4 regions of the Pectobacterium hainanensis genome follow, and region 1 is predicted to be linked to each of the others. Evidence: predicted binding sites of a transcription regulator. Region 1 holds the regulator's gene; each other region holds the start of a gene.
The links. Region 1 encodes LexA, which represses DNA repair genes until DNA is damaged. Its sites were predicted from a motif close to TNCTGTATGTACATACAGNA; they were not measured.
Positions count from the first base shown of each region.

Region 2: a site for LexA is predicted at 1,268-1,287, ahead of ACKPVM_RS05805 (metal-dependent hydrolase). Genes of this name have one in related genera too.
Region 3: a site for LexA is predicted at 3,514-3,533, ahead of sulA (SOS-induced cell division inhibitor SulA). Genes of this name have one in related genera too.
Region 4: a site for LexA is predicted at 6,434-6,453, ahead of ACKPVM_RS10510 (DNA translocase FtsK 4TM domain-containing protein). Genes of this name have one in related genera too.

Region 1 is NZ_JBJYIN010000023.1:40,341-48,006, forward strand. It holds gene ACKPVM_RS18770 (pirin family protein) at 1-126, shown strand, start outside; gene zur (zinc uptake transcriptional repressor Zur) at 225-734, shown strand; gene lexA (transcriptional repressor LexA) at 850-1,458, opposite strand; gene ACKPVM_RS18785 (diacylglycerol kinase) at 1,568-1,933, opposite strand; gene plsB (glycerol-3-phosphate 1-O-acyltransferase PlsB) at 2,183-4,654, shown strand; gene ubiA (4-hydroxybenzoate octaprenyltransferase) at 4,731-5,594, opposite strand; gene ubiC (chorismate lyase) at 5,626-6,141, opposite strand; gene groL (chaperonin GroEL) at 6,496-7,666, opposite strand, start outside.
Region 2 is NZ_JBJYIN010000004.1:188,356-196,021, reverse strand. It holds gene ACKPVM_RS05810 (oligogalacturonate-specific porin KdgM family protein) at 1-685, shown strand, start outside; gene ACKPVM_RS05805 (metal-dependent hydrolase) at 1,304-1,891, shown strand; gene ACKPVM_RS05800 (L-cystine transporter) at 2,169-3,563, shown strand; gene osmE (osmotically-inducible lipoprotein OsmE) at 3,655-3,987, opposite strand; gene nadE (NAD(+) synthase) at 4,214-5,038, shown strand; gene yddG (aromatic amino acid DMT transporter YddG) at 5,170-6,084, shown strand; gene ACKPVM_RS05780 (ABC transporter ATP-binding protein) at 6,199-7,666, shown strand, end outside.
Region 3 is NZ_JBJYIN010000003.1:138,025-145,690, reverse strand. It holds gene ACKPVM_RS04270 (AAA family ATPase) at 1-810, opposite strand, end outside; gene matP (macrodomain Ter protein MatP) at 1,021-1,476, shown strand; gene ompA (porin OmpA) at 1,540-2,622, opposite strand; gene sulA (SOS-induced cell division inhibitor SulA) at 2,986-3,492, opposite strand; gene ACKPVM_RS04250 (TfoX/Sxy family DNA transformation protein) at 3,716-4,342, shown strand; gene yccS (YccS family putative transporter) at 4,353-6,503, opposite strand; gene ACKPVM_RS04240 (YccF domain-containing protein) at 6,524-6,970, opposite strand; gene helD (DNA helicase IV) at 7,136-7,666, shown strand, end outside.
Region 4 is NZ_JBJYIN010000008.1:163,172-170,837, forward strand. It holds gene aat (leucyl/phenylalanyl-tRNA--protein transferase) at 1-626, opposite strand, end outside; gene cydC (heme ABC transporter ATP-binding protein/permease CydC) at 638-2,404, opposite strand; gene cydD (heme ABC transporter permease/ATP-binding protein CydD) at 2,406-4,172, opposite strand; gene trxB (thioredoxin-disulfide reductase) at 4,413-5,375, opposite strand; gene ACKPVM_RS10500 (hypothetical protein) at 5,547-5,792, opposite strand; gene lrp (leucine-responsive transcriptional regulator Lrp) at 5,903-6,397, shown strand; gene ACKPVM_RS10510 (DNA translocase FtsK 4TM domain-containing protein) at 6,514-7,666, shown strand, end outside.

The DNA.
Region 1 (7,666 bases):
CTCTACGAATCATCGGGCCGTCAGGCGCTATGCTGTGGCGATGGAGCCTTTATCCAACAGGAAACGGTACTAAATTTAAAGGCAGAAACCGCATTACAAGCCTTGCTTATCGATTTGGTTGCCTGATATCGAGGATTTATCCAATCCGCCTCACTATCTCGGCGTTTTTCTTCAGCCATGATAAGATATGAGCTTGTTCCTCTATCCGTCAGGGTGATATGACAATGCATTCAACCACTCAGGACAACCTGCTTGCCCAGGCTGAACAGATTTGTCAGCAGCGCGGTGTTCGTCTGACGCCACAACGACTGGAAGTGTTACGCTTAATGGCGGAGCAGACTGGTGCTATCAGTGCCTATGATCTGCTCGATCTTCTGCGGATATCAGAACCTCAGGCCAAACCACCGACGGTCTATCGTGCCCTTGATTTTTTGCTGGAACAGGGATTTATTCATCGTGTTGAGTCAAACAACAGCTATGTACTTTGTCACCATATTGAAGATCATAGCCATACCTCTGCTCTCTTCATTTGCGATCGGTGTGGTCAGGTAGCCGAACGTCAAACCGAAGGTGTAGAGGAAAATCTGCGTGATTTAGCGCAACAAGCTGGCTTTACTTTACGCCACAGCGTTATTGAAGCTCATGGTCTTTGCGAAGGTTGCCAGGAAGTGGCGGCATGCAAACAGACAGATCAGTGCGATCACGACCATAGTATTCCAATCAAGAAACGCTAGCCCTGCAAGGCTATCGGGCACATTGACATGTGCCCATAAAACGTCAAAAAATGCCTCGAATCAAAACGCGCAAATACTAAAACAACCCGTTCTAGCGCGTCTCACAGCAGAAAAATCAGCTCCAGTCACCGTTACGAATAACGCCGACAGCCAAACCTTCAATCGAAAAACTCTGTTCACGTAGATCTACCACGATGGGAGAAAACGCGTCATTCTCAGCCAGCAAATGCACCACACTGCCCTGTTTTTTCAGGCGTTTTACCGTGACTTCATCTTCGATACGAGCGACGACGACCTGTCCATTATGAACATCCTGCGTCTTATGTACGGCAAGTAAATCACCATCCATAATGCCGATATCTTTCATCGACATCCCATTCACACGTAGCAAAAAATCCGCTCTGGGCTTGAACATCGAGGGATCAACCTGATAGTGACATTCTATATGCTGTTGCGCTAAGAGCGGCTCACCAGCCGCAACACGACCAATCAACGGAATACCGGTTTCGTCCTCCATCAGTAAGCGGATACCGCGAGAGGCGCCAGAGACAATTTCAATCACACCTTTACGCGCTAATGCTTTTAAATGCTCTTCAGCGGCATTCGGTGAACGAAATCCTAGCTGTTGGGCAATTTCCGCACGCGTAGGCGGCATACCGGTCTGCGCAATATGATCGCGGATCAGGTCATAGACCTGCTGCTGTCTGGCTGTTAGTACTTTCATTCCGCCCCCTGGTTGTTTATACAGTCTTTCTGTGAGTATATACAGGTCATGCTCGCTTGGGAACCAGGAGATGGGTAAACCTCAGTTTTTTATTAGTTTCTGCAAACCTTCACGCAAAATTCTGCCAGATAATGCTGATCCAGACGACAGCCGCCAATAAAATGGCCACAAATACCGCCGCAGAACCGATATCTTTTGCCCGACCAGATAACTCATGGTGCTCCATACCGATGCGATCGACGACCGCTTCAATCGCACTATTTGCTAGCTCAAACAGCATGATTAACACAACTGAGCCAATAAGCAGCAGTTTCTCAACCAGAGAGACGGGCAGCAGGCAGGCGGCAACGACGCCAACGATCGTCAGTACCGTTTCCTGACGAAAAGCGGCTTCATGTTGCCACGCTTGCTGAAGCCCCTTAAGAGAATAACCGGTCGCCTTGATAATCCGGGTCATCCCCGTTGCTTTATTCATTCATCCTCCAATTGCTAAAAATAGTATAGATACCTGATCGGCTTCGGGTTGCCAGGCAAAACATTGTCATTTTGAACGCCTCGGAATGTTGGCCCAGGACATACAGCCAACACACTCAAAACCGGAAAGATAACGAGTATAAGAGATCGCTCGCATTTTAACGCTTAACCGTTGTCTCATCACCACAGATCTCCAGCGTAGTTTCTGGTATCCTTGCGGCGCATTGCTAACAAGAGGCTTTAAGTTGTTATGTCAGGTTGGCGTAAAATTTACTATAAATTATTGAGTTTCCCGCTCAGGCTGTTAGTGAAAAGTAAAGTCATACCCATAGATCCCGAAACCGAACTGGGTTTAGACCCGTTACGACCGATTCTCTATGTATTACCTTACAATTCTCAGGCAGATTTGCTGACGTTGCAGACAAAGTGTCAGGCGCTAGGTTTGCCAGACCCTCTGCAACCGGTAATCATTGGTGATGTGGCCTTACCTAGTCATGTATTCATCAATGACGGCCCTCGGGTTTTCCGCTACTACATCCCCAAACAGGAATCGGTAAAGCTGTTCCACGATTATCTGGACCTGCACCGCGCAAATCCCGATCTGGACGTGCAAATGGTGCCGGTCTCTGTCATGTTTGGACGCTCACCCGGTCGTGAGGGGCAAAATCAGGCCACGCCGCATTTACGGTTGCTCAACGGTATCGAGAAATTTTTTGCCGTTCTGTGGCTGGGGCGCGACAGCCTTGTCCGTTTCTCCAGCCCAGTGTCATTACGCTATATGGCGACAGAACACGGCACCGACAAAACCATCGCCCATAAGCTGGCACGCGTCGCACGAATGCATTTCTCTCGTCAGCGGTTAGCGGCGGTAGGGCCTCGTCTGCCGGTACGCCAGGAACTGTTTAATAAATTACTTGATTCCAAGGCAATCAAAAAAGCCGTGGATGACGAAGCGCGCAGCAAAAAAGTCTCCCACGAAAGAGCACAGCAAAACGCCATTGCCTTAATGGAAGAGATCGCGGCAGACTTCTCTTATGAAGCCGTTCGTCTATCGGATCGTGTATTAAGTTGGACGTGGAATCGTCTTTATCAAGGCATCAACGTCCATAATGCCGAACGCGTGCGCCAATTGGCGCAGGATGGACATGAAATCGTTTATGTCCCCTGCCACCGCAGTCACATGGACTACCTGCTGCTATCCTATGTCCTCTACCATCAGGGCCTGGTTCCACCGCACATCGCGGCAGGTATCAACCTTAATTTCTGGCCCGCCGGGCCGATTTTCCGTCGCCTTGGCGCATTTTTTATTCGCCGCACGTTCAAAGGCAACAAACTGTATTCCACCATTTTCCGCGAGTATCTTGGCGAGCTGTTTGCCCGAGGTTACTCGGTAGAATATTTTGTTGAAGGTGGTCGTTCACGTACTGGTCGCTTGCTGGAGCCAAAAACCGGTACGTTGGCCATGACCATTCAGGCCATGTTACGCGGCGGTACACGCCCTATTACGTTAGTCCCTATCTATGTCGGCTATGAACACGTCATGGAAGTCGGGACATACGCAAAAGAACTGCGTGGTGCGACCAAAGAGAAAGAAGGCTTTATGCAGATGGTTCGCGGGCTACGTAAATTACGCAATCTGGGCCAGGGCTATGTAAACTTCGGCGAACCGCTCCCCTTGACGACGTATCTGAATCAGCATGTGCCGCAATGGCGTGATGCTATCGATCCGATTGAAGCACAGCGCCCCAGTTGGCTGACGCCTACAGTGCAAAACATCGCCACCGATATTATGGTTCGTATCAATAATTCGGCAGCGGCAAACGCAATGAACCTTTGTTCCACAGCATTACTGGCATCGCGTCAGCGTTCTCTGACCAGAGAACAAATGCAGGAGCAATTGGATTGTTATCTACAACTATTGCGTAATGTTCCTTACCACAAAGACATCACCGCACCGAAGAAAACGGCTGATGAATTGCTGGAACACGCGCTGGATATGAATAAGTTTGAAGTCGAGAAAGACAGTATCGGCGATATCATTATTCTGCCGCGTGAACAGGCTGTTCTAATGACTTATTACCGCAATAATATTCAGCATCTGCTGATATTGCCGTCATTGATTGCCAGTATGGCGATTCATCATCGCCGTATCACGCTTGAGGAAGTCGTTCGCCAAGTCACGCTGATATATCCGCTCCTTCAGGCTGAGCTGTTTTTGCATTACACGAAGGAACAACTGCCAGAAGTTATCTCCACCTTAGTATCCGAGCTAACCCGGCAACAGTTATTGTGCACGAAGGAAGGCGCATTGGTCATCAATCCAGCTCGAATCCGTACACTACAACTTTTAGCCGCTGGCGTGCGAGAAACGCTGCAACGATACGCTATTACCCTGTCATTGCTGGGAGCGAACCCTGAGATTAATCGGGGAACCCTGGAGAAGGAAAGCCGGAATATGGCGCAACGCCTATCCGTGCTACACGGCATTAATGCACCAGAGTTCTTTGATAAAGCGGTTTTCTCAACGCTGGTCGCGACGTTACGCAACGAAGGCTACATCACCGATAGCGTTGAAGCGGCACAGAGGGATATTTTGGAAATCTATACTATTCTGGGCGATTTGATCACGCCAGAAGTCCGGTTAACCATTGAAAGCGCCAGTTCACCAGCGGTGATAGAAAACGAGCCAATATTGTTAGCAGTGGAAGACGATACGCAGTAACGGCATCGGCACGAAAAAACAGCTACTCACACAAAAACGGCGGTTTATCCGCCGTTTTATTGAGAAATACCCCACCTTATAACCCGAAGACTACGCCAGCAAATAGCGCAATACCAACATAGTTATTGTTATGGAAAGCTTTAAAACAGGCTTCACGCTCCCGTCCTGCGGTCAATATTTGCTGGTAAATAAACAAGCCAGCGGCAACCAATAACGAAATATAAAAAGCGCTACCCAATGCGGTGATATACCCCAATGCCGCCATCAGTAACAGCATACTTAATTGTAATAAGCCGATGATTAACGTATCAAATCGACCAAACAGAATTGCTGTCGACTTAATCCCGATCTTGAGATCGTCATCTCGATCAACCATGGCATATTGGGTATCGTACGCCACCGTCCAGCAAATATAGGCCAAGAACATCAGCCAACAGGTTAGCGGTAATGCACCACTAACGGCGGCATAGGCCATGGGGATGGACCATCCAAACGCCGCGCCTAAGACAAACTGTGGCAAATGGCTCACGCGCTTCATAAAAGGGTATATCCAGGCTAACGCCAGCCCGGCAACGGAAAGCCAGATAGTCATCCTGTTTAACGTCAACACCAGACCAAATGCTAGCAAAACCAGAATGACAAATAGCACTTTGGCCGATTGTTCGCTGACTGCACCACTGGGCAAAGGCCGCAAAGCGGTACGTTTCACATGCCCATCAAAATGGCGGTCAGCATAATCATTGATCACACAACCGGCCGCTCGCATTAAAAACACGCCTGCGACGAACACAAACAGGATCCACGGTCCGGGTATACCACGGCCCGCCATCCATAAGGCCCATAACGTTGGCCATAGCAGCAACAGGGAGCCTATCGGCTTATCAATACGCATCAAACGACAGTAAGCCAGCCATTTTCCCGTCGTTATACTTCTTTCCAACGGACTTATCTCCTCAATTACCGATTAGCCTTCACAGGCTAACCGTAGAATAAAGCGGTGATCCTGGTAAAAAAAGTTCAGTCAACAAAAACGGACTACCGGAAAGGCGCAAACGAGAACGCCGTGCCCACAGGCCACCGCCGCATCCGGTATGAATATAATCCCGCGTTAACCCTTCATACCGAAACAGGTAACGACCTAAAGGCTCAGTGCCAATATCCTTCAAAGCAGAGCCAGCACCATCCAACGTTTGTCGGGGGATAAGTGTTCGGCCAAACAACCAAGGCTGCTTGTCACCATAAAGCACCACCTCGCGTAGCCAGTAATGCTCGCTTAGGGGCAAATGATCGCATTCATCGCCGAGCTCATACGGCGTAACAAAACGCTCTGTGCACAACATCACCGTCAGTTGAGTGCAATAGCTTTCCAAGCGTTTCGTCATCGACCCTGTTTCCATCAGCCAACTTCCAATATGCTCAGGCAAGGCTAAAGGTGGTTCAGTAAACCATTCAATGGAGCGCAGAAGCGTCGGCGCGTCATCAGACATTTCCCTACTCCGCTCAGGGTTGTTTCGTAAATAAAGTAAACGACCCACATTGTAGCGCAGAATGGGTTGGCAATAACACGTTATGCACCCATTGCCCCCAATATCTCAGCTTTTTATTGGTCTTTGCCGGAGGTAAAGCATCATTAATTTTAAAGGAAAAATAGAAAACAACAGGATAAAAAGACACAGACAATATTAAGTAAAAAAGCATAGAAACAGGGGAAAACAATGAACAGGTCAAAAAGAAAAGCACCGTCCAGCAATAGGTAGCCAGACAGTGCTTTTTCAACAACAAATCAATAAATGCAAAACGCATCAAACTGCCATCGGGATATCCGATGACAAAATGCTGCCTTACATCATTCCACCCATACCGCCCATGCCGCCCATACCACCAGCAGCACCTAAGTCAGCTTTATCGTCTTTAGGCAGATCGGTCACCATACATTCGGTGGTGATCATCAGGCCAGCGATAGATGCGGCATATTGCAGAGCAGAACGGGTAACTTTGGTTGGATCCAGAATACCGAAGTCCAGCATATTACCGTATTCTTCCGTTGCAGCATTGTAACCGTAGTTGCCTTCACCATCTTTCACGTTGTTGGCAATAACAGATGCTTCTTCACCAGCGTTAACGACGATCTGGCGCAGCGGAGATTCCATTGCGCGTAGCGCAACTTTGATACCCACGTTCTGATCTTCGTTGTCGCCTTTCAGGCCAGAAACAGAAATAGAAGCTGCTGCACGGATCAGCGCTACACCACCACCGGCAACCACACCTTCTTCTACGGCAGCGCGGGTTGCATGCAGAGCATCTTCAACACGTGCTTTCTTCTCTTTCATTTCAACTTCAGTTGCTGCGCCAACTTTGATAACGGCTACGCCGCCAGCCAGTTTAGCCACACGCTCTTGCAGTTTTTCTTTGTCGTAGTCTGACGTTGCATCTTCAATCTGCTGACGAATCTGGGTAACACGACCCTGAATAGCGCCTTCATCGCCCACGCCATCAATGATAGTCGTGGTGTCTTTATTGATAACAACGCGTTTAGCCTGACCCAGATCTTCCAGCGTCGCTTTTTCCAGTTCCAGACCGATTTCTTCCGAAATTACTGTGCCCGCAGTCAGCGTCGCAATATCTTGCAGCATAGCTTTACGGCGATCGCCGAAGCCCGGCGCTTTTACCGCAGCCACTTTAACAATACCACGCATGGTGTTAACAACCAGCGTTGCCAGCGCTTCGCCTTCAACATCTTCTGCAATAATCAGCAGTGGTTTACCGGCTTTGGCTACTGCTTCCAACACAGGCAGCAACTCGCGGATGTTGGAGATTTTCTTATCGGCCAACAGGATGAATGGGCTTTCTAATTCAACAGAACCCGTTTCAGGTTTGTTGATGAAGTAAGGGGACAGGTAGCCACGGTCAAACTGCATACCTTCAACAACGTCAAGTTCGTCTTGCAGGCCAGTGCCTTCCTCAACAGTAATAACGCCTTCTTTGCCCACTTTTTCCATCGCTTCTGCAATC
Region 2 (7,666 bases), on a different contig from region 1:
ATTAATTAGTGTTAATGCAATGGCTGTAACGATTGATTATCGTCATGAAATGAAAGACACCCCGAAGAATGATCACCGCGATCGTTTATCTGTTTCACACCGTTTTGCTAATGGCTTTGGTTTATCTGTTGAAGCAAAATGGAAAAATGGTGAGCCATCCAAAGAAACCACGCCAAATAAGCCGTATCATGAACAAGTAAGTAATGGTACTGAGGTCGTCGCCAGCTATGTTTATAATTTCAACAAGACTTTCTCTTTAGAACCAGGTTTCTCTTTAGATTCAAGTTCTAACTCTAACAATTATCGTCCTTACCTGCGCGGTAAAGTAAATATTACTCCAGATTTGTCAACCTCTTTGCGTTATCGCCCATACTATCTGCGTAACAGCAATAAAATTGGTACAACCGAGAGCACTCAGGAAAATGGGTATAATCTAACTGCTGTTGTTAGCTATAAATTCTTAAAAGACTTCCAAATCGATTATGAACTGGATTACAAAAAAGCTAATAAAGCAGGAAAAACACTTTACGATAATGACAATGACAACTTTGATCATGACGTAAAATTATCTTATAAATTAGATAAAAACTGGAAACCCTACACTGCAATTGGTAACGTAGCAGAAAGCGGAACATCTGATCACCGTCAAACCCGTTTCCGTGTTGGTGTACAATATAGCTTCTAATTTTTAAAAAGGCTTTTCCTTAATAAGGGATGTTAGAACAAATCGGTGAATCTTTATATTTACGATTTAACATCCCTTTATTAGTTTTTTAGTTAACCCAGTTAGTCAATATTCTTTATTTCTGTTGTATGAACGCTTGTTTTTTAAGTCCTGTGTCTGAAGTACCCTCTTCGTGTATGAATGTTATTTATTTTTTGGTTCAGGGTGATCATATTCTCTCCGATATCATGGTCACCCTCTTTTTTTGGTTCAAACCTGCCTGATGTAGTTACCATTCGATGTGAAAGATAACGCCTATACCCGTCATACTTCAAGTTGCATGTACGTTGGCTGCATTCGTTACTCGGCTCATCCATGAGCCTCGCCCCGTTGGGGCCGCTGCAAGCAGCGTTCAAATCTGCTCCCGGCAGATTTGTCACCCGAATCACTTACTCAAGTAAGCTCATCGGGATTCCTTCGCTTGCCGCCTTCCTGAAACTTGAATTATTTAGGGTATATAACGCACCAGAAAGTCGTGTTCTCTATCCTCGCGTCACAAATCGTTACGTTGTAACTGCTTTCGCCGCTCGGAACAATCGCCTATACTGTATAAAATAACAGTTTTCTTTGAGAAGTTTCATGACTGCGGAAGGACACCTCCTATTTTCTGTGGCCTGTGCCATTCTTGCCAAAAAGTTGGAGCTTTCACCCGAACTGGCAACAGGAGACTGGTGGCATATCATTCCTGGTGCCCTATTGACTTCTCTCTTACCGGATATTGATCACCCGAAATCACTATTAGGGCAGCGTTTAAAGTGGATCTCCTCACCGATTGCCCGCGCTTTTGGGCACCGAGGATTCACACACAGCCTGCTGGCTATTGCTGCGGGAATTTACTTCATTCAAACAAAACTCCCTGCGAACTGGCCAATCCCCACGGATGCTTATCATGCAATGATCATCGGTTATCTCAGTCATATTGCGGCAGATATGATGACATCGGCTGGCGTCCCTTTACTCTGGCCTTGCCGTTGGCGATTTTGTCTACCGTTGTTAAATAGCCAAAAAGGGAATCAGCTAGAACGTGTTCTTTGCCTCATCTTTATCGGTTTTTCACTGTATCAACCACAAAAGAACCTGGACTGTTGTACTTATGCACAATCCTTCCAGTTATTTGAATCCATCCAAACGCAAATTGCACTTCTGCTAAAGGATCGATCCCATTGAACATGAGATCGCCCAGCCAGCCAGCATGATGGTAGCCAGGGTATATAGCCGTTTGATGTAGTTATAACGTAAACGTCTATAACATGATTATAAAAGACCTGATATCCTTGTCTGCGATTTGAAATATGACAGATATTCCCAATAGATTTCGAGTGACAAGGCAAAACGTTATCGTGTTGAACAACGCAATAATTTGACGCTGGCGGCAAGTGATTAAATGCAGCCAACTTACCTGTAGCTTGAAAGATGGCGGACTAACGATTAGGGAGAAATGAGGATGAGTATTCCTCTGTTATTAAACATATTGGTGTTTACTGGTTTGCTTATCATGCTGGCCTATAGCAGCAAAGGCCGTAACTGGAGCCTGGCGAAAAAAGTTCTGCTTGGGCTTGTCGTTGGTGTGTTATTTGGATTAGCACTTCACCTCGTTTATGGTGACAATACCGACATCATCAAACAATCCATCAGTTGGTTTAACATCGTTGGGAACGGATACGTCCAACTCCTGCAAATGATCGTTATGCCGCTTGTTTTTGTCTCTATTCTCAGTTCAGTCGCGAAACTGCATAACGCGTCTTCATTAGGAAAAATTAGCGTATTGACGCTCACTACGCTGCTGGTCACCACGCTGATCTCTGCACTGGTCGGTGTTTTCGTTACCAATTTATTTGGCCTGACGGCTACGGGTTTGGTTCAGGGAGCACAGGAAAGCGCTCGTCTGACTGCAATTGAAAATAACTATGCGGGCAGAGTCGCCGATCTGAATGTTCCACAGCTTATTTTGTCATTTATCCCTAAAAACCCCTTCGCAGAATTAACGGGGGCTAACCCCACGTCGATTATCAGCGTCGTTATCTTTGCCGCGTTTATTGGTGTTGCTGCGCTACAGTTACTAAAAGATGACCATACAAAGGGCGAACGTGTTTTGGTTGCGATTGACACATTGCAATTCTGGGTGATGAAACTGGTCCGTCTGGTCATGAAGTTGACACCTTATGGGGTCATGGCGCTGATGACAAAAATGGTGGCCAGCTCCAATCTGCAAGACATCCTAAAACTAGGCAGCTTTGTCATCGCTTCCTACCTGGGGTTAGCTATCATGTTCGGTGTGCATGCCCTCATTCTGTCCATCACCGGTATCAACCCTGCTCGATTCTTCCGTAAAGTTTGGCCAGTGTTGACATTTGCGTTCACCAGTCGCTCCAGCGCCGCGACCATTCCGTTAAGTATCGAAGCTCAAACTCGCCGTATCGGCGTACCGGATTCCATCGCCAGCTTTGCTGCATCATTTGGTACCACTATCGGACAAAATGGCTGTGCCGGACTTTATCCGGCTATGTTGGCAGTTATGGTCGCCCCAACCGTGGGCATCAACCCACTCGATCCCGTCTGGATTGCCACGCTGGTTGGCATTGTAACCATCAGTTCTGCCGGTGTAGCGGGTGTCGGTGGCGGTGCCACCTTTGCTGCGTTGATTGTACTGCCGGCAATGGGGCTCCCCATTACGCTTGTTGCGTTATTAATTTCCATTGAGCCACTGATTGATATGGGCAGAACAGCATTAAACGTAAGTGGTTCGATGACTGCCGGTACGGTAACCAGCCAGTTACTCAAACAAACGGATAAAACCGTATTTAATGCTCAGGAAGACGCAGAACTGACGCATCGATAGCACACAAAACAATGCCGGAAAATATTCCGGCATTGTTACTATGTTTATCAAGTCTGCTAATCAAGAGAATGACGCTCAATATAAAGGGAATTTAGCGTTGCGGGTTAGTGTCATAAGCCTGGCAACTCTGGAACCCTTTATTACGAACGTGTCCTGTTTCATCGTAGCTGACAAAATAGTTTTGAGCCGTGCCGTCTCGGTTCTTCAAGAGATAGTCACTGCACGTACCTTTCGCATTCACCAGCCGTTTTTCCACGCCGCCAGAACCGGCAATTTGATGCGCTTGCTGCTTCGTCATTCCGACCTTAACGTCTTTCACCACCGGCTCATTAACATAACTTTCTGCTTTGTTATAAGCCGAACACCCAGAAAGCAAGACAGCACCCGCTGCCGCAATACACAACATTAGTCGATTATTTTTCATTACATTACCTCATTTATACATGGGTCATGAATAAGACTAGATGGCTACAGATACTTTTTCAAATGACACCATGTTTCATCGACTTCATATTGATAGGGAAAAGGCATCAACCATAGGTAAAACGATTAGCAGGCCACTTACTCTTTTTCTTCATGCCAATTCGTTTTACACTCTGCGTAATAGAGACAATTATTTTGCAGGATCAATAAGTTCAGGAGGGGATATCATGTCATTACAGCAGGACATTATCGCTGCGCTGGGAGTCAAAAGCGTCATCGACCCAAAGAAAGAAATTCGCGTTAGCGTTGATTTTTTAAAGAATTATCTGAATTCCCATCCGTTTGTGAAATCGCTGGTACTCGGGATCAGTGGTGGTCAGGATTCAACCTTAGCAGGCAAGCTTTGCCAAACAGCCATCACTGAAATGCGCAGTGAAACAGGCGATGAACGTTACCAATTTATCGCCGTGCGTCTTCCTTATGGAGTACAAGCCGATGAAGCCGATTGTCAGGATGCGATTGCTTTCATCAAGCCCGATCGTGTGTTAACCGTCAACATTAAGTCCGCCGTTGAAGCCAGCGAAGCGACGTTGAAAGCCATTGGCATTGCGCTCTCCGATTTTGTGAAAGGCAATGAAAAAGCACGGGAACGCATGAAAGCACAATACAGTATTGCCGGGATGAACTCCGGGCTGGTTGTTGGCACAGATCATGCGGCTGAAGCGGTCACTGGTTTTTTCACCAAATATGGTGATGGCGGTACGGACATCAACCCGCTATTTCGTTTGAATAAACGTCAAGGGAAAGCGCTATTGCGCGAACTGAATTGCCCTGCACATCTTTATACAAAAGCCCCCACCGCCGATCTGGAAGAAGACCGCCCTTCATTACCCGATGAAGTCGCGCTAGGGGTAACCTATGAGATGATTGATGATTATCTTGAAGGCAAACAGATTGATGCTGACAATGCAGCAACCATTGAAAATTGGTATCGCAAAACGGAACACAAACGTCGACCTCCAGTCACTGTTTTCGACGATTTCTGGCGTTAATCATCCAATGCGTTAATGGATGCTGGTAGATACCGGCATCCATTTTTTATGGCAGAGATTTCCAATAATCGGCCATGTTGGTGCTCTCACAGCAGTTTTTTATTCTCTAATGTATAAGACGTAATATGAAGATGACACCGCAGCGTGCAACTCTTGTCGGTTTGCTGGCTATTATCTTGTGGAGCACCTCTGTTGGTTTAATCCGTAGTCTGACAGAAGCACTGGGGCCTACTGGCGGGGCCGCGATGATTTATTCAACCAGCGCGTTATGTTTGCTCTTATTCTATGATATTCCCGACGTTAAAAGTTTACCGAAAGTCTATCTGTTACTTGGTGGCATATTATTTGTCAGTTACGAAATCTTTTTATCGCTTTCTATCGGCTTGGCGGATAACCGTTTACAGGCGATGGAACTCGGGATGATTAACTACTTGTGGCCGAGTCTGACTATCTTTTTTTCTATTTTCATCAATCAACAAAAAAGCCGCCTCTTACTTTGGCCGGGACTCGCGCTCTCTTTATCCGGCATTATCTGGATTATGAAAGGCGACGGTGAATGGTCCCCGATCGTGTTATGGCACAATATTTTGACAAACCCGGTCGCCTACTGTTTGGCTTTCTCCGCCGCAATAACCTGGGCGCTGTATTGTAATATCACCAAACGCTACGCTCAGGGGAAAAGTGGTGTGTCGTTATTCTTTGTGGTCGTCTCGATGATCTTGTGGATCAAGTACGTCACAAGCACGGAAGCACCGATGAACCTGACACTCCCCGTTACTCTGGAGCTCATGTTTATGGGGGCATCCACCGCCCTGGCTTACTCCGCCTGGAACGCGGGGATACAGCAAGGGAATATGACGTTATTAGCAACGGCGTCTTATTTTACCCCGGTTCTTTCGACACTGTTGGCGGCGTTATGGTTGAGGATCACGCCAGCCGTCTCGTTTTGGCAAGGGGTTATGATGGTAACGGTAGGTTCGTTACTGTGTTGGTGGGCGACCCGCGCATCAACTAGAAGGCATAAATGCCCTATTAATCAGCCATGAGTGTTCAATACACTATGCGATATGTCTTCATGTTTGTTCACTTCGGATAGTCCCGAACCGAGCCATTACCTGTTATAGTGGATTTCACATTTATTTAACTCAAAAATCAACGGCATGTTACGGCGCTTCTTCTCTTACTATTCCCCTTATAAAGGGCTCTTTATCCTCGATTTTGGCTGCGCGATCATCGCAGGCCTGCTTGAGCTCGGCTTCCCAATGGCAATTAAAGCGTTTATCGATAAGCTATTGCCGGAACAAGACTGGTCATTGATTTTATTGGCCTCAGTCGCATTATTGGCGGTGTATTTACTGAATACCGGGTTAATGGCCATCGTGAACTATTGGGGCCATGCATTGGGTGTCGGTATTGAAACAGATATGCGACGTCAGGCTTTTGAACATCTGCAAAAATTGCCTTTTCGTTATTACGACAATATGAAAACCGGGCATATTATTACCCACGTGACCAAAGATCTGGAAGAAGTGGGAGAAATTGCCCACCATGGCCCGGAAGATCTTTTTATCGCCATAATGACCTTCATTGGCGCATTTATTCTGATGGCCACCGTGCACCTGCCATTAGCGATGCTCACGATTGTTATCGTGCCTTTTATGACATTTTTAGTCAGCCGCTATGGCGCACGGATGACCGAGACCTGGCGTCAGTTATTTGGTCAGGTCGGCAACTTCAATGCTCGTATTGAAGAAAGCGTGGGAGGAATTCGCGTCGTTAAGGCATTTGCCAATGAAGAACATGAGCAGCGATTGTTTGCTCATGATAACGAGAACTATCGTCGTACCAAACTGCAAGCCTATCGCATTATGACGGCTAGCTTGACGCTCAGTTATCTCAGCACGCGTCTGATTCAATTAATCGTGATGTTGGCAGGTATTTGGTACGTCATTGCCGGTGAGCTAACCTACGGCGGTTTCATCGGCTTTTTATTATTGATCGAAGTATTCTTCCGTCCTGTGGCAAAAATCACCTCTGTGCTGGAAAGTTATCCGAAAGGTATTGCCGGTTTTAAGCGTTTTACTCAGTTGATCGATACGGTTCCTGACATTAAAGATGCGCCCAATGCATGCGACGTGAGTGCACTTAAAGGTGATATTCAATTCCATCAGGTGAGTTTTGGTTATTCTCCCGATCGCCCGATCATTCATCGTGTTGATTTATCGATTCGATCGGGCGAAACCATTGCCTTTGTCGGTCCCTCCGGCGCAGGAAAAACAACGCTTTGCTCGCTACTCCCTCGTTTTTATGATTTAACCGGTGGCAGTATCACTATCGACGGTATTGATATCCGCAATATGACCCAGTCATCTCTGCGTAGCCAAATCGGCATCGTACAACAGGATGTATTCCTCTTTGGTGGCACAATTCGTGAAAATATTGCCTATGGAAAACTGGGCGCGAGCGACGAAGAAATTATGCAAGCAGCTCAGCGAGCCAAATTAGATGAATTGATTGAGACGTTACCTGACGGTCTGGATACGATCGTGGGAGAGCGAGGCGTTAAGCTTTCAGGTGGGCAGAAACAGCGGCTATCGATTGCCCGAATTTTCCTGAAGAATCCGCCTA
Region 3 (7,666 bases), on a different contig from region 1:
GATAAATTCAGGCCAGGCATCGCCAGATAATAAGGGTAATTGATTTTCCAGGCATAAGGCGTTGATGTAAGCACACCAGCGCGCCATGTCATCGGTATCGATAAGCTGCAACTGCGTTTCAAACTCACCGTAAACTGATAGACGACCTAATTCAGGTTCTATGTCGTGAATATCCCCTAGACTTTCCCTATCGCCTAAAATAATCAAACGGAGGTTCAATGGCATTGGGGGAATACTGACGGGCAATGGCTTGCGTTCATCGGGCGATTGCCACTGATAAACACCATCAGTGATGACTTGTTTCAGACGCAACCACATTAGCGGTTGAGCCAACAGTGCTCTGGCCGACAATATCAGCGTGCCGCCATTAACCTGGTGAATTAACCCAGGGTGAAGCGTAATTTCGTCCTGGAAATATCGGACACAGCCAAATAACTGTTCTGGCTCAACCCATTCCTGATAGCGACAAGTGCATTGCGCAGCAAAGTTATCATCTCTTTGTGTCGCTGGCTCTACACGAACGCGGTTACCCTCTACGACATATCGACAGCCATATGGGGTGACAATTTCAGGCGTGATAGCATTTACCGTTTTAGCTATCAGAGCCATATACTCGCTATTTTCCTGAGCTTTCAGCAACATAAAGCGTGAAGGTGCGCGAGGATGGCAAAAAAGAGTCAAACTATCAGCCAGACGCGGTTGAATGGCTGAAAATTCTACAGGTGCAAGCTGTGCGGCCTGAGTGAATAATGTTTGATAAGGGGTATGATTGGGCAGTAAATGCTGCCACGCAAGTCGGTTACTGGTCAAAGTATCAAATGTAATCGTCTAAAGGAAAAGCGTGATTATACAAGAATAATACGGACTGCACAGAAGGAGAGTCTCCCGATCAATGATGAATCTCCCTAATAATGCAGAACTGTACGAAAAATAGGCGTTGAAATTGTATTGAAGAAGGTTAAACTCGGCTAAAAACTGTTATGCTACCTGGAACGTTACACGGTCACTGAAGAATTTATTATGAAATATCAACAATTAGAAAATCTTGAGTGCGGGTGGAAATGGAAATATCTGGTGAAAAAACACCGTGAAGGTGAGGATATCACTCGTTTTCTGGAGCAAAGTGCCGCAGAAGAGGCGGTAGGCCAACTGCTGAAGATAGAAAATCGGCCAGCACAGATTCTCGAATGGATTGAGCAGTGTATGAACCCTGCATTAGACAATCGCATGAAGCAAACGATTCGGGCGAGACGGAAACGTCATTTCAATGCAGAGCATCAGCATACGCGTAAGAAATCGATCGATCTAGAGTATCTTGTCTGGCAGCGACTGGCGGGATTGGCGCAGCGGCGTGGTAGCACATTGTCTGAAACCATTGTTCAGTTGATTGAAGATGCGGAACACAAAGAAAAATATGCCAGCCAAATGTCGTCGCTAAAACAAGGTCTTGAAGCGATCCTGAATAAAGACGATTAAAAATAAAGTGGATTTACAGGCATAAAAAAACCTCGCAAAAGCGAGGTTTTTTTCGTCAATAACTTAAGCTTGTGGCTGAGTTACAACGTCTTTGATGCCTTTAACTTCGATCTCTACACGACGATCTGGTGCCAAGCAATCGATCAACGCAGCACGAGCTTTCACGCTGTCACAGGTAGAACCCGTAACTGGGTTGGATTTACCCTGACCGCGAGCAGAGATTTTGTTCGCAGGGATGCCTTTGGCAACCAGGTAATCAACAACGCTTTGTGCACGTTTTTCAGACAGAGCCTGATTATACTGTTCTGAACCTAAACGGTCGGTGAAGCCCAGTACAACAACGGAACCGTCTTTCGGATCCAAAGAGCTCAGTTGAGAATACAACTGATCCAGAGACTGTTGTCCTTCTGCTTTCAGCGTTGCTTTGTTGAAGTTGAACAGAACGTCAGACTTCAATGTGAAACGTTTAGTTTCAACAACAGGTGCTGGAGCTGGAGTCGGTGCTGGAGCCGGTGCGACATAAGCATCATCCTGACCGAAACGGTAAGAAAGACCAATGCTCATTAACAGGTTATCAGGACGGGCACCTACTGTACCGGCGTCACCGATGTTGCTAACCCATTGGTAGTCAACACGAGTTGCCCAGTTTTTATCGATAGCGTACTCAACGCCAATGGCAGCCAGCGGAGAAACACCGGTGTCATCGTTGTTACGGTGAGTGTTGCCTTGCGCGGCGTGGCTGTCAGTACGCCATACCATACCACCCAGACGAGTATAAACATCCAGGTCAGGCAGTACCGGGTAGCTCAGCTTAGCGGCTAATTGAACGCCCTGTGCTTTGAAACTAGCGCTATCAGTATTGCTAGTTGAGGAGCCAGCATATTTCAGGCGACCTAACCAATCGTAGCCCAGTTCAAAACCCAGATATTCGTTAGCTTGATAGCCACCGAATGCACCTGCGCCTAATTTGCTTTTGATCGGGTTGTTGTTGATACCGTTATAACCGTTTCCATAGAAACCAGTATCATGGAATTGAGATACACCCAGTTTACCACCAACATACCAGGTATCATCTTTTGGTGCGGCTTGTGCTACGGTAGCGAAGCCAGCCAGTGCCACTGCAATTGCGATAGCTGTTTTTTTCATTTTGTACGCCTCATTTATCATCCAAATCGGTTATTAACCGGTAAGCTAATTAACCTTTGGTTAAAATCCTTTAATCGGAGACTTTGCCCTTATTTATGACTCAGTGCCAGTCAACTGGCGTTATAAAAAGGCAACTCTAGCGAGCTAAAGTCTACAACGTGATAGGAAAGTTACAAGTATGATGTGATTCGCATCATGAAAAAACTCGCGATTTATTCATACTTACTAACAAATAGTAGATGATTTTGACAGATAATATAGGTTCATTATGACCACCAATCTGTGTAGAAGCCTTAAAAATACTGCCCTGAAGCGCATCGTTCTATTTTTCAAAGTAAAGTGCTGAGAAAATTCTTAATTTACTTAATGATACAATGTTGAGTGAATTTTAAGACTCGGAAACAGTCTATAGGGGCTGCCTGAATCATGCTCTGTCCGCATAATGAAACCATATGTATTACCGGCTTGTGCTGCTTGACGCAGTCTGACCCGTTCCTCGTCTGTCAGGTCATTCTCCAACCAGCAGAGTACGGCGCTATAATTTCCCGTCAGTAATGCTTTCTCCATCGCTTCTACTGTGAGCATCGGACTAATGTGGTGCAATTGAACGGTTTTATTGAGCGGTAGCCCTGATTGTTGCAACCATGGACGACTCAGTTTCTGCTGAGGGGACAACCAGAGCAGCCAGCGTGATTGAGTACCTAGCTGTTGCAAAAGAGGCAGTAACAGATGTGTGACAATAGGTTGCTCGGCGCTATAAACAATTTCACTGATAATACCGCCATTGGATACAGACGCCGCTGTCGAAGATGGAGTATTCGAATACGCTGTTTTTGGTGTGTCGTAAACGTTGAATGATTGAGTACGCATAATGAGTTCCACCCATAGTGTTACTGTATGAACATACAGTATCTTCTGTGCGAGTGAAAATCAACCTGATTTTTTTCAAAGCGCTTCGCATATTCCACATGCAACAGCTAACAACCTCATTTTGTGTTTGAAGCCGCGTGTACCCTGTGATTAATTACTTATTCCTGTTATTGGTATTCCAATCAAACAGGAAGTGATTATTTCAATACTAAGGATTACGGTAATGAAACATCTGTGCGAAAAAAGGATTTTGCAGTCTAAGCGTTATTTGGCTTCTTTAGGGGATATTACTACCCGTTCTCAATTTGGCGGCTACAGCATTGCAGCAAATAAAATTATCTTCGGGGTAGTGTCGGGCGGGGAGCTTTATCTGCGGGCCAGTAAAAAGGATAAAGATCAGTTTCACGATCGCAGTATGCCTGCGCTTGTCTATACCAAACGCGGTATACCTATTCAGTTGGACTATTACCTGGTTGATGATTCTCTCTGGGAAAATCATTTACAACTATTGCATTTCGCCAGAATGGCATTGGCTGGTGCTCAATATGATAAGGCAGCTAAAAGCAGAAAAGGGCGTTTAAAGGATTTACCTAATTTGAATCACGATCTTGAGCGTCTGCTATGGAAGGTGGGCATTAAGAATATCGATGAATTGCAGCAGTGTGGGGCTAAAAAAAGTTATCTCAAACTACGTTCTGTTCGGGCTAATCTCAGTGTGAATACGCTGTTGGCGCTAGCTGGCGCGATATGTGGAACACACCAGGCAGCGCTTCCTATTGGGTTGCGTAATGAACTACTTGAATGGTATGAGCGTAATGCAGCATCCTCATTTAAAGGGAATAAGCACTGAGCGGGTAACGCTATAACTTAATCATGTCGTTTTTTAATTGAGTAAGTTCAGGTAGCAATTCAATAAGCAAACCGATCTGTTGAAGAACCAATAATTCTTTGCTGTCAGGTTCTGCCGACAGGGATTGGATGTGGTTTACCATAGCATTCAACCCCTGATTTATCCTCGCATTTTCCGTTTCATCATGATGTAACGCGTCATCAACATAGCAAACGGCATCGTCTAATAAATGCAAAATTTCTGGGTCGGTAATCTTTTCCCGATGGGCACCCAGCGTAGAGATATAGCTCAGCAGTGTGTGATTCAGGCACATAAAGCGAAAAGCGCTATCCATCTTACTTCTTATCGCATGGGGTTCTGATGACATATTGGAAACAACGGAAGCAAACTCGGCATCACAATTATGTGCGTCTCGGCGAGCGATACGATAGGTCAGACTGTTATCTTTACCCTGATGGTATTGCACCATGATGGCATCAAGATAGCGACAGTTCGCATTTAAGGTTTTCTTGATAACTGCGGGTAGTCCACGAAAGCGCCAGTCGGGCCAGATAAAACTAACCGCCGCCCAGGCGATGGCACAACCCAGTAAGGTGTCAATGACCCGTGGTACGGCAACTTCAAACCCTTCGCCTAAGAGATTAAAGCAGAGTAGCACCAGCAGGGTAATAAACATGGTGGCATGCGCATATTGTACATTGCGAAAGGCGAAGAACAGCACACCGCTGATGACGATTAACGTGAGTTGTCCTTCCAGTGAAGGCACAAAATATAATATGGGTAAGCCCAATAGAATACCTGTCAATGTACCGATAATTCTCAGAGCCAGTCTACGCCGTGTTGCATTATAGTTTGGCTGGCAGACGAATAGACTCGTCAACAGAATCCAATAACCATGCTGCATACCCGTTACCTGTATGAATGCATAACCGCTACAGAGTAAGGCAGACATGCGGATTGCATGGCGAAACAGCGCCGATTGTGGCGTGAGGTGGCGACTGATCCTCAGGCGGATATCGCTCCATCCGGTGATTTTGTCATCCGCCAATGTGTTTTCCGGATTATTTTCCCGTTCAATCGCCTGTTCCGACTCAATGGTCGAAAGTTGCGCATCAATCGCGCGTAAATTGTTGAGTAGATACTGCAACGCTTTGATTTGCGAGATATCAGTATGCTGGCTTTCCGCAGAGTACTTCATGGCCGATTGCTTAATGGCGGATTCAAGATGGACGAAGGCTCGTTCGATACGGTTATTATGCTGGTATTTTTGTTGTAGCAAAATGGATTGCGCAAGCTGTTGACAGGCGCGAGCCTGCATTGAAAGCAAGCGCTGAAAACGAAATAAGATGTCGCTGTAGCGAAATTTCTCACGTAACTGTGGATAGTGCACGTGAGACGAACTGGCCCGCTCATGAATGTCCTGTGCAACGAAATAATAATGTAACGTTCGCCGGGTGCCTCTTTGCCCACGATCTCCCCGTAGACGAGTGAGCAATGACGATTTCGTTTGATTTAGCGTGGCAACTACCTGACTGTTTGCCATTGCAACGTCAATGAGCGGTCGGTCGGTTTCGTCCTCAATGTCCGGGTCGAATAAGTTTGCTTTTGCATCAAGATAACGGGCCAGTTGCTGATAGCACTGTGCCAGATGATCTTGCAGAGGGCGGATAGGGAAAATCAAATGCCCAAAAAGGGTGAGCAAGTTATACCAGGATGCGCCAACCAGAAGCATTGCGGGTTGCTGATACCAGGTATCGTATAGTGAGATTCCCAGCATGGTATAAACGGCGATCAGTAATGCGCCAAAAGCGATAGTGGCATAACGTTGCCCTAGGGCACCGAGCAAGATAAAACTGCATGTTGACAGCGCAAGCCCTAAACCGAATAGCCAAGGATAAGGGAAGAGTAGCTCAATGGAAACGGAAGCAACAAAAAAGCAGGACAGTGTAATAAACAGATTACGCAGGCGTCCTGTCAGTCGATCGTCCAAGTCTGTTAATGCAGCGGCGACGACACCTAACGTTAGCGGAATAGTCGCAGTCGGTTGTCCTAACCACCAGGGAACGACGGTTGTGCCCGTTAGCGCGATAAAAATACGGATGTTATATAGCCAGTTGCTGTTATAGACATAACGGCGGATGCCAGGCGCAAATGTGAGCAACGATCTATCCTCTGACCGATTTAACGATAGTGACGGCGGGCATTTTCTTCACGTGCCGCCTGTGCCAACTCGACAGACACGACACGTCTTCCCACGGGCCATAATGCAATAGCCGCAATTTTAAAATTGGCGATCCCCACAGGAATGCCAATGATGGTGATGCACTGAGCAATACCGGTAACGATGTGGGATAAACAGAGCCACCAGCCAAAGAAGATGAGCCAGAATAGGTTTAACAACGAACCGCCAGCGTTCAGCAGATGGCTTTTTTCATCGGGGCGTAGTTCATCAACATGGATGGCCTCATTGCCATAGGGTAATAAGGAGAGTTTGGTAATTTCCCAGCACGAACGGGTCAATGGCAAGGTAAAGATCAATAGGACACTTACTACGGTAGCCAGTAGCCAGGATAGTGTAGTGAAAAAACCTCCCAGCACGAAATTCAGAATATTCAATACTGCGCGCATAAGCTCTCCTGTATTCTCAGGGTAACCAAACCCCATGATGGTAAAAGAATTATCACATCAAGTATCAGGATATCCTAACCTGTTTTTAAGGCTAGAGCGTAAATACCGATAACAGGTAGACTACGGTAATGATAAACCCCCTCACAATTTCATGGCGCATATATCATGGAACTTAAATCAACATCGTTGGGCAAACATTTGGCGCAACACCCGTATAACCGAGTGCGATTGTTAAATGCTGGCGTCGAGGTGAGTGGCGATAAACATGAGTACATTATCCCTTTTAATCAGTTGATTAATATTCACTGCAAACGAGGGTTGGTATGGGGGGAGCTTGAGTTTGAGTTACCCGCAGACAAGGTTGTGCGACTGCACGGTACCGAGTGGCAGGAAACTCAGACGTTTTATCGTTATTTATTGAAGTCCTGGCAAGATTGGAGTGAAGAGATGAGCCAGGTGAGTGCGGATGTGTTGCAGCAGCAGATCAACAGTATTGATACTTTGACGCAGCAAGATGCCTGGTTCAGCCGTAAGGCACTGATACAATTGCAAGAAGACATTTGTAATACGTTTGCCTCGCTTCCCCTTCCTGCTATTCGCCTTGAGGAATTTGATCATTGTCGCGATAACTATCGCCTCTGTCAGCAATGGCTCGATCGTGGCAGTAAAGAACGGATGCGATGTAATAAAGAATGG
Region 4 (7,666 bases), on a different contig from region 1:
TGTAAAAAGTGTTCGCGGGGTATTTCACGAACGCCCAATGAGGCGGTATGTGCATTCAATACCTGACAATCAATCAACCTACCGCCGCAATCGGTAAAATGTTGTTGGAACGTCAGCAAGGCATACTTGGAAGCATTCTCTGCGAGACTGAACATGGATTCGCCGCAAAACAAACTGCCTTGTGCGATACCGTATAGTCCACCAACAAGTGCGCTATTCTGCCACACTTCGACAGAATGTGCTTGTCCAGACTGATGAAGTTCGCAATAAGCAGCGATAATTTCCGGTGTAATCCAGGTTCCACCTTCGTGTTCGCGTGAACAGGCCGTAATCACGTCGTTAAAGGCACGATTTATCGTGACAGAATAATCATGCTTACGCAGAAATTTTTTTAGACTACGGCTAATGTGAAACTCATTAGGAAATAACACCGCACGAGGATCGGGTGACCACCATAAAATTGGTTCACCAGGAGAATACCAGGGAAAAATTCCCTGCCGATAGGCGGTTTTTAATCGGACAGGGGAGAGATCGCCACCAAATGCCAATAGTCCGTTTGGTTCATGCAATGCATAACCCGGTTCGGGAAAATGAAGCGGATCAGATGAAAGTTGATACAGTTGCATAACGTTTTAGGTTAGACCCCATGAGAATCAATAGTCTGGCGGAATTGCCAGTAACGTCCCTGTTGCTGGATGAGTGCCTGATGGCTACCTTCCTCAATAATCTGGCCGCCATCCATGATGCAAATGCGATCCATGGAATCGAGGTCATACAAACGGTGAGTGATGACAATGAGCGTCTTTCCTGCACAATGTTGACGCAGTAATCGCAATATTCGCCGTTCGGTTTCAGCATCCAGACCTTCGGTTGGCTCATCAAGAAGCACTAGCGGTGCGGAGTGCAACAATGCCCGAGCAAGACCGATACGGCGCTGTTCTCCGCCAGAAAGTTGGCGGCCTCCTTCTCCATACCAACCGTTCAGCCCCTCATTCTCCAGAAGCCTCTCCAGGCCGACTTGTTGCAATACCTCAACAAGCTGCATATCACTGGCATCGGGCGCTGCGAGGGTGAGATTGTCACGCAACGTAGCGCTGAACAGGTGTACGCGTTGTGGGACGACGCTCATCATGGCGCGTAATTCATTTTCTGCCCAGGATGAAAGTGGCTGGCCATTTAATAGAATTGTGCCTTGATCGCTGTCCCAGGCGCGGGTAAGCAGTTGCAGTAGGGTGGATTTGCCACACCCTGTACGGCCAAGCAGTGCAATGTGTTCGCCAGCCTGAATATTCAATGAAATTCCCTGTAAGACGGGTAAAGGCTGTTCGGGGTAGGTAAAACCGACGTTATGCAAAACTAACGCTGCCTCTGGCACGGCTGATGGCCCCTGTTCAGGAAATGTCACCATCGGTGTTTGACGGATGAGGTGATCGACCCTTGCGGCGGACGCGATCACCTGTCCCATATGTTGAAAAGCGCCTGCGACGGGAGTGAGTGCCTCAAAAAGCGCCAGAGAGGCAAAAACGAAGAGTGCAATCAGTGCGCCAGGTTGCGTATCACCGCCAACGCCGTCTGCAGCGAGCCATAGCATCAGGGTGACGGTCAGCCCGCTGCACATAATCATTATCGCCTGTGAGAGTCCGGTTAAGTTAGTCTGCTGTTTCTGACGCTGTAGCCATTCGCTTTCCAGGGTTGCTAGCTGCTGACGAAATATTGACAACGCGCCAAATACCGTCAATTCAGCCTGACCCTGTAACCAGGTAGTCAGTTGCGTTCGATATTGTGCTCGTAGCGCGGTCAAATCATGCCCGATCGTTTTACCGGCCCGATAAAATACGACAGGAAGAATAAACCACAGCGCCAGCGTGATGGCACATAGCGTCAAGGCCAGTGAGGTATCCAGCCAACTGAGGCCGTAAGAGACCAGGAGAATGACTAATAACGCACTGACCAGAGGGGAAATAACGCGCAGATACAAATGGTCGAGTGTATCCACATCGGCGACCAGACGATTTAAGAGTTCTGCCTGACGAAAGCGTGCGATGCCCCCCGGGGACAGCGGAAGAATACGAGAAAAGGTAAAAACGCGCAGATGCTGCAAGACACGGAAAGTCGCATCGTGGCTAACCAACCGTTCAGCATAACGTCCTGCCGTGCGGGTAATCGCAGCTCCCCGGACGCCAGCGGCAGGCAGCATATAGTTGAACGTAAGAAGGCCCGCAATACCCGCCAGCGCAGCGCCGGCTAAAAACCAGCCGGACAAGGTAAGTAGGGCGATGCTAGCCAATAGCGTAAAAATCGCCAGAACGACCCCGAGGCTTAATCGCCAAATATGGCGTCGATAGAGGGCAAGAAAGGGCTTTAATACTTGTCTTGTCGTTCTGGATGTTGTGACATCGGACATATTATAGCTCTCCCTGTCGCTGTGCTATCAGGTCGGAAAATGCGCCGGATTGTGTGCTGAGCGACAGGTAATCACCTTGTTGAATCAGACGGCCATTCTCCATAACCCAGATAGCATCGTAATTAACCGTATCGTTTAATTGATGTGTGACCAAAAGCGTTGTTTGATGGTGTGAAGCTTCACTTAACGCCGTCATTACACGATGCTCGCTATGGGCATCCAGACTGGCGCTGGGCTCATCCAGCAGCAAAAGCGCACAGGGTTTTATTAACGCCCTAGCCACAGCGACACGCTGTGCCTGACCAACGGAAAGACGAGCCGCTCCATCGCCGATAGTGGTTTCCAGACCGTGTGGTAACAGTGGGAGAAACTCATGGACGTATGCTTGTTCCAGCGCTTTCTGGCAGTCATCATCGGTGGCCTGACGGTTACCCAACAGAATATTTGCACGCAGCGTCTGTTCCGGCAAGTGGGGGTTTTGCCCCACCCAACTGAGTTGTTTACGCCACGAATCAGGGGTGAGTGTATTGAGTTCGATACCGTTAACGGTGAGTGAGCCGCGGTAGGGCAGAAAGCCGAGTAATGCATTCAAGAGCGAACTTTTTCCCGCGCCACTGATACCGACTAACGCAATCCGTTTGCCAGCCTCAATAGTAAATGACAGTGGCTGCGTTAACGGGGTGCCGTCTGACGCCAGTACGACCAGATCGGTGGCCTGAATCTCGATGGGGCCTTGACTCTGGTATTCCCGATCGCCGAAGCCGACCGTTTCTCCCTCTGTTGCTAAAAAGGTGACCAGCGATTCTGCTGCGCCGACTGCCTGTGCCTTTGCATGATAAAACGTACCTAGGTCACGTAATGGCTGGAAGAACTCTGGAGCCAGGATCAGAACCAAAAATCCGGCAAAGAGTGTAACGCCCGTACCGTAGTGTCCGAAATTCAATTCGCCTAAATAGGAAAAGCCAAAATAAACGGCAACGACAGCAATGGAGATGGAGGCAAAAAATTCCAGTACCCCCGAGGATAGAAATGCCATTCTCAGCACTTCCATTGTTCGGCTGCGAAATGCCTCGGAAGCATCATGGATGCGATCGGTTTCTGAACGACCACGATGAAATAATCGTAGTGTTTCCAATCCGCGCAGGCGGTCGAGAAAATGGCCACTTAAGCGAGCCAGTGCCTCAAAATTGCGCCGGTTAGCATCGGCTGCTCCCACGCCAACTAATGCCATAAACAGAGGGATTAATGGCGCAGTGAGAAGCAGAATGAGGCCAGCGGCCCAATTGATCGGGAAAATCGCTATAAGTATCAGTATCGGGATGAGTACCGCCAGATACATTTGTGGAAGGTAGCGGGAATAGTAATCCTGCATATCTTCAATTTGTTCTAGAATCATCGTGGCCCAACTTCCCGCCGGTTTGCCCTGAATCCAGGAGGGACCTAACTGTTGCAATCGGTCCAATACCAGCTTGCGTATCTGCTGTCGTACCGCCTGTCCGCACATAAAACCAACCCGTTCGCGTAACAGGTTATTGAGTGCGCGTAATACGAAAATGGTACCCAGCAATAGAAAAGAAGAAAGTAATGACTCTTTCGGTGCCTGTTCAATAATCAGCGCATGGAGCAACGTCGCTAATAACCATGCCTGTGCAACAATAAATGCACCGCTCAGAAAACCGAGTAAAAGTGAAATGCGTAACCAACGCTGCGCCAATTTGCTTTGTTGTCGGAGCCATTTGGTCAGTTCTTGTTGTCTGGTTTGTTTCATCAGGCACCAGGTTGTCATGTCACATGAAGAGTGTTAATGATAAATAACGCTTACATAACCAACGCTTAACAACTTTATTCATTAATCCTCAGAATGGGGTCATGTTACCTCGACAAGAGCGGACTGCAAATCAAAAGGAGGCATGGAATGAGGGGAATGATCAATTTTGGGCTGATAGGAGGGCACAAGAGAAATGCATCCAGAAAGCGGTGAGTCTTTACCGGATGCAATGAGGAAATGTTATTTCGCTGAGGATAAACCATCCAGATAACGTTCAGCATCCAGCGCGGCCATACACCCTGTACCCGCAGAGGTGATCGCCTGTCGATAGATATGATCCATCACGTCACCAGCAGCAAAAACACCGGGAATGCTGGTTTGCGTGGCATTACCATGAATACCTGACTGGACTTTGATATAGCCGTTTTCCAGTTCAAGCTGGCCGCCGAATACGGCGGTATTCGGGCTATGACCGATCGCAATGAAAACGCCAGCCAGTTCCAGCTCTTCTGTCTTATCGCTGCCCGTATCGCGCAGACGTACACCGGTAACGCCCATATTGTCGCCGAGAACCTCATCCAGCGTACGGTTGGTATGAAGAATGATGTTGCCGTTTTTTACCTTATCCATCAGGCGATTAATCAGAATCTTTTCTGAACGAAAACTGTCACGACGGTGGATTAAGTGCACTTCTGCGGCGATGTTGGATAAATAGAGCGCTTCCTCAACGGCTGTGTTTCCCCCCCCAACCACGGCAACTTTCTGGGCGCGGTAGAAAAAACCATCACACGTCGCGCAGGCAGAAACCCCTTTACCTTTAAACGCTTCTTCTGAAGGCAAACCTAAATAACGAGCCGATGCGCCTGTCGCAATAATCAGCGCATCACAGCTATATTCATCGCTATCACCAAATAAGCGGAATGGTCGAGTCTGCAAATCGACTCGCTGGATATGATCGAACACAATCTCAGTATTGAATTTTTCAGCGTGAGCGTGCATACGCTCCATCAACAGAGGACCGGTTAAATCATCCGCATCACCAGGCCAGTTCTCCACTTCGGTTGTGGTCGTTAACTGTCCTCCTTTTTCCATCCCTGTAATTAATACCGGGTTAAGATTCGCCCGTGCAGCGTAAACTGCTGCAGTGTATCCAGCCGGGCCAGAACCCAGAATCAATAGTTTGTGGTGTTTAACGGTACTCATGCGTGCCTCATTTCATGACGACGGACAATATGACGATTGTAAGGAAATTGCCTGAGTAAAAAAAGTGTGAGAAAAAGTTGTTAGCTATTTGTTTAATTGTTGATAGCTATTAGAGGCACAATCTGCTGATAGAACAGCTATATTCATAAGTAAAATGACTGAAAGAAGGCCTTAAGCACGTTTTATCTTATTTAATCTGGCACTTTCTTCTGATTTTAGTTGTTTTACTTTGACAATCGGCTGGGCTTTTGCGAAAACATCTGGGGAAGAGGAAATTTTTTGTATGTGAACAGCTAAAAGCTCGGCTTTTCGTTCGTGTGCTGTCTGGTTGGCCTTTGTGCCATGGAAACCGTGTTTTTGCTGGGTAGAGTTTGGATTAAACTGGCAGAACAGCGACGGATAAGCGCCGGATGACAAAGGCTTTTGCCATACAAAATAGAGAGTGGGTCTTCTTTAGGGCAGCTCTGATGCATTGAAGTCTGTCGGAGTGTAGCAGGGGCAGGGAAAAGTGAAGAGAGACAATAATAATGGTAGACACTAAAAAACGACCAGGAAAAGATCTCGATCGTATTGATCGTAACATCCTGAACGAACTACAAAAAGATGGGCGAATTTCCAATGTCGAGCTTTCTAAACGGGTAGGGCTGTCACCGACACCTTGTCTAGAACGTGTGCGCCGTCTGGAAAGGCAAGGATTTATTAACGGCTATACCGCATTGCTAAACCCCCATTATCTGGATGCGTCGCTGCTGGTATTCGTTGAGATAACGTTGAACCGAGGTGCGCCGGATGTGTTTGAGCAGTTCAATACTGCGGTGCAGAAATTGGAGGAAATTCAGGAGTGTCATCTGGTTTCCGGCGACTTTGACTATTTGTTGAAAACGCGTGTGCCTGATATGTCTGCGTACCGTAAGCTGTTGGGTGAGACACTGCTGCGGTTGCCGGGTGTGAACGATACGCGTACCTATGTGGTGATGGAAGAAGTTAAGCAAAGCAATCGTTTGGTTATCAGAACACGATAAATGCATGGGTGCAAAACCCGATAAATTCAGTTACACTCCTGTGAATTTATACAGTCCCAGCGCCGGGTTTTTCTCGGCGCTTTGTCATAACCCTTTACAGGCCCCTGGAGAGACGCTTGAGCCAGGAATATACAGAAGATAAAGAGATTACCCTGAAAAAACTCAGTGGTACTCGTCGTTTACTTGAAGCGATTTTAATCGTAGTGGGGCTTTTTGCCGTTTATCTGGGTGTCGCCTTACTGAGCTTTAGTCCCTCTGACCCCAGTTGGTCACAAACTGCATGGCATGAACCGATCCACAATTTTGGTGGCATTGCGGGTGCGTGGCTGGCAGATACCTTGTTTTTTATTTTTGGCGTGTTGGCTTATGCTATTCCGCCGATCATGCTGTGTCTGTGCTGGGCGGCGTTCCGCCAGCGAGATAATCAGAATGCCGTTGATTACTTTACTTTTTCTCTGCGTTTGATTGGTACATTAGCGCTCATCCTTACTTCTTGTGGTTTGGCGGCGTTGAATGTTGACGATCTTTATTATTTTGCGTCAGGTGGTGTATTAGGGAGCCTGCTGAGCAGTTCTATGATCCCGCGCTTTAACAGCGTTGGTGCAACATTAATCCTGTTATGCGTTTGGGCTGCTGGATTGACGTTGTTTACTGGCTGGTCGTGGTTGACGATTGCGGAAAAAATAGGGGCCGGCGTTCTTGGGTGTCTAACTTTCATGTCCAACCGTTCTCGCAGAGAGAATGACTATCTGGATGATGATTCAGCAGATTCTACGCACAGTGCCGATCCACGAGACCAAATGGATTCGCCAGTAATCGATACCGATGATGCGCTGTTTTCTGCCCCTTCAACTGCGGATAGTGCAGTGCCAGCGACGGAAGGGGGAGGGAATGCTGATGTTGCAACAGAGTTAAGTTCGATAGCGGATTTAGATCAGCAGCAATCTGCCGCATCTGTGGCAAGCATACCGGAGCATTCTATCCTTCACTCGGTGCAGGAGCAGTCAGCCGTTCAGCAGAAAATAGATGCATCGTCATCAATGAATCCGCCGTTATATTCCTTTGAACTGCCTACTTCTTCTGATAATTATCACGATCGCGCTGACGTTTCTACGCCCTATGGCGATAAAGACATTTCGCCTACTCTGCCGCCGTTGGTTATACCGCCTGATGAGCATCGACCGAGTCTGGCTCAATCAGAAGCGGCAATGGCGGCAGGAAATACAGAATATCCAGCGAACAATACCTTTATGCCTGCGTTTACCGCTA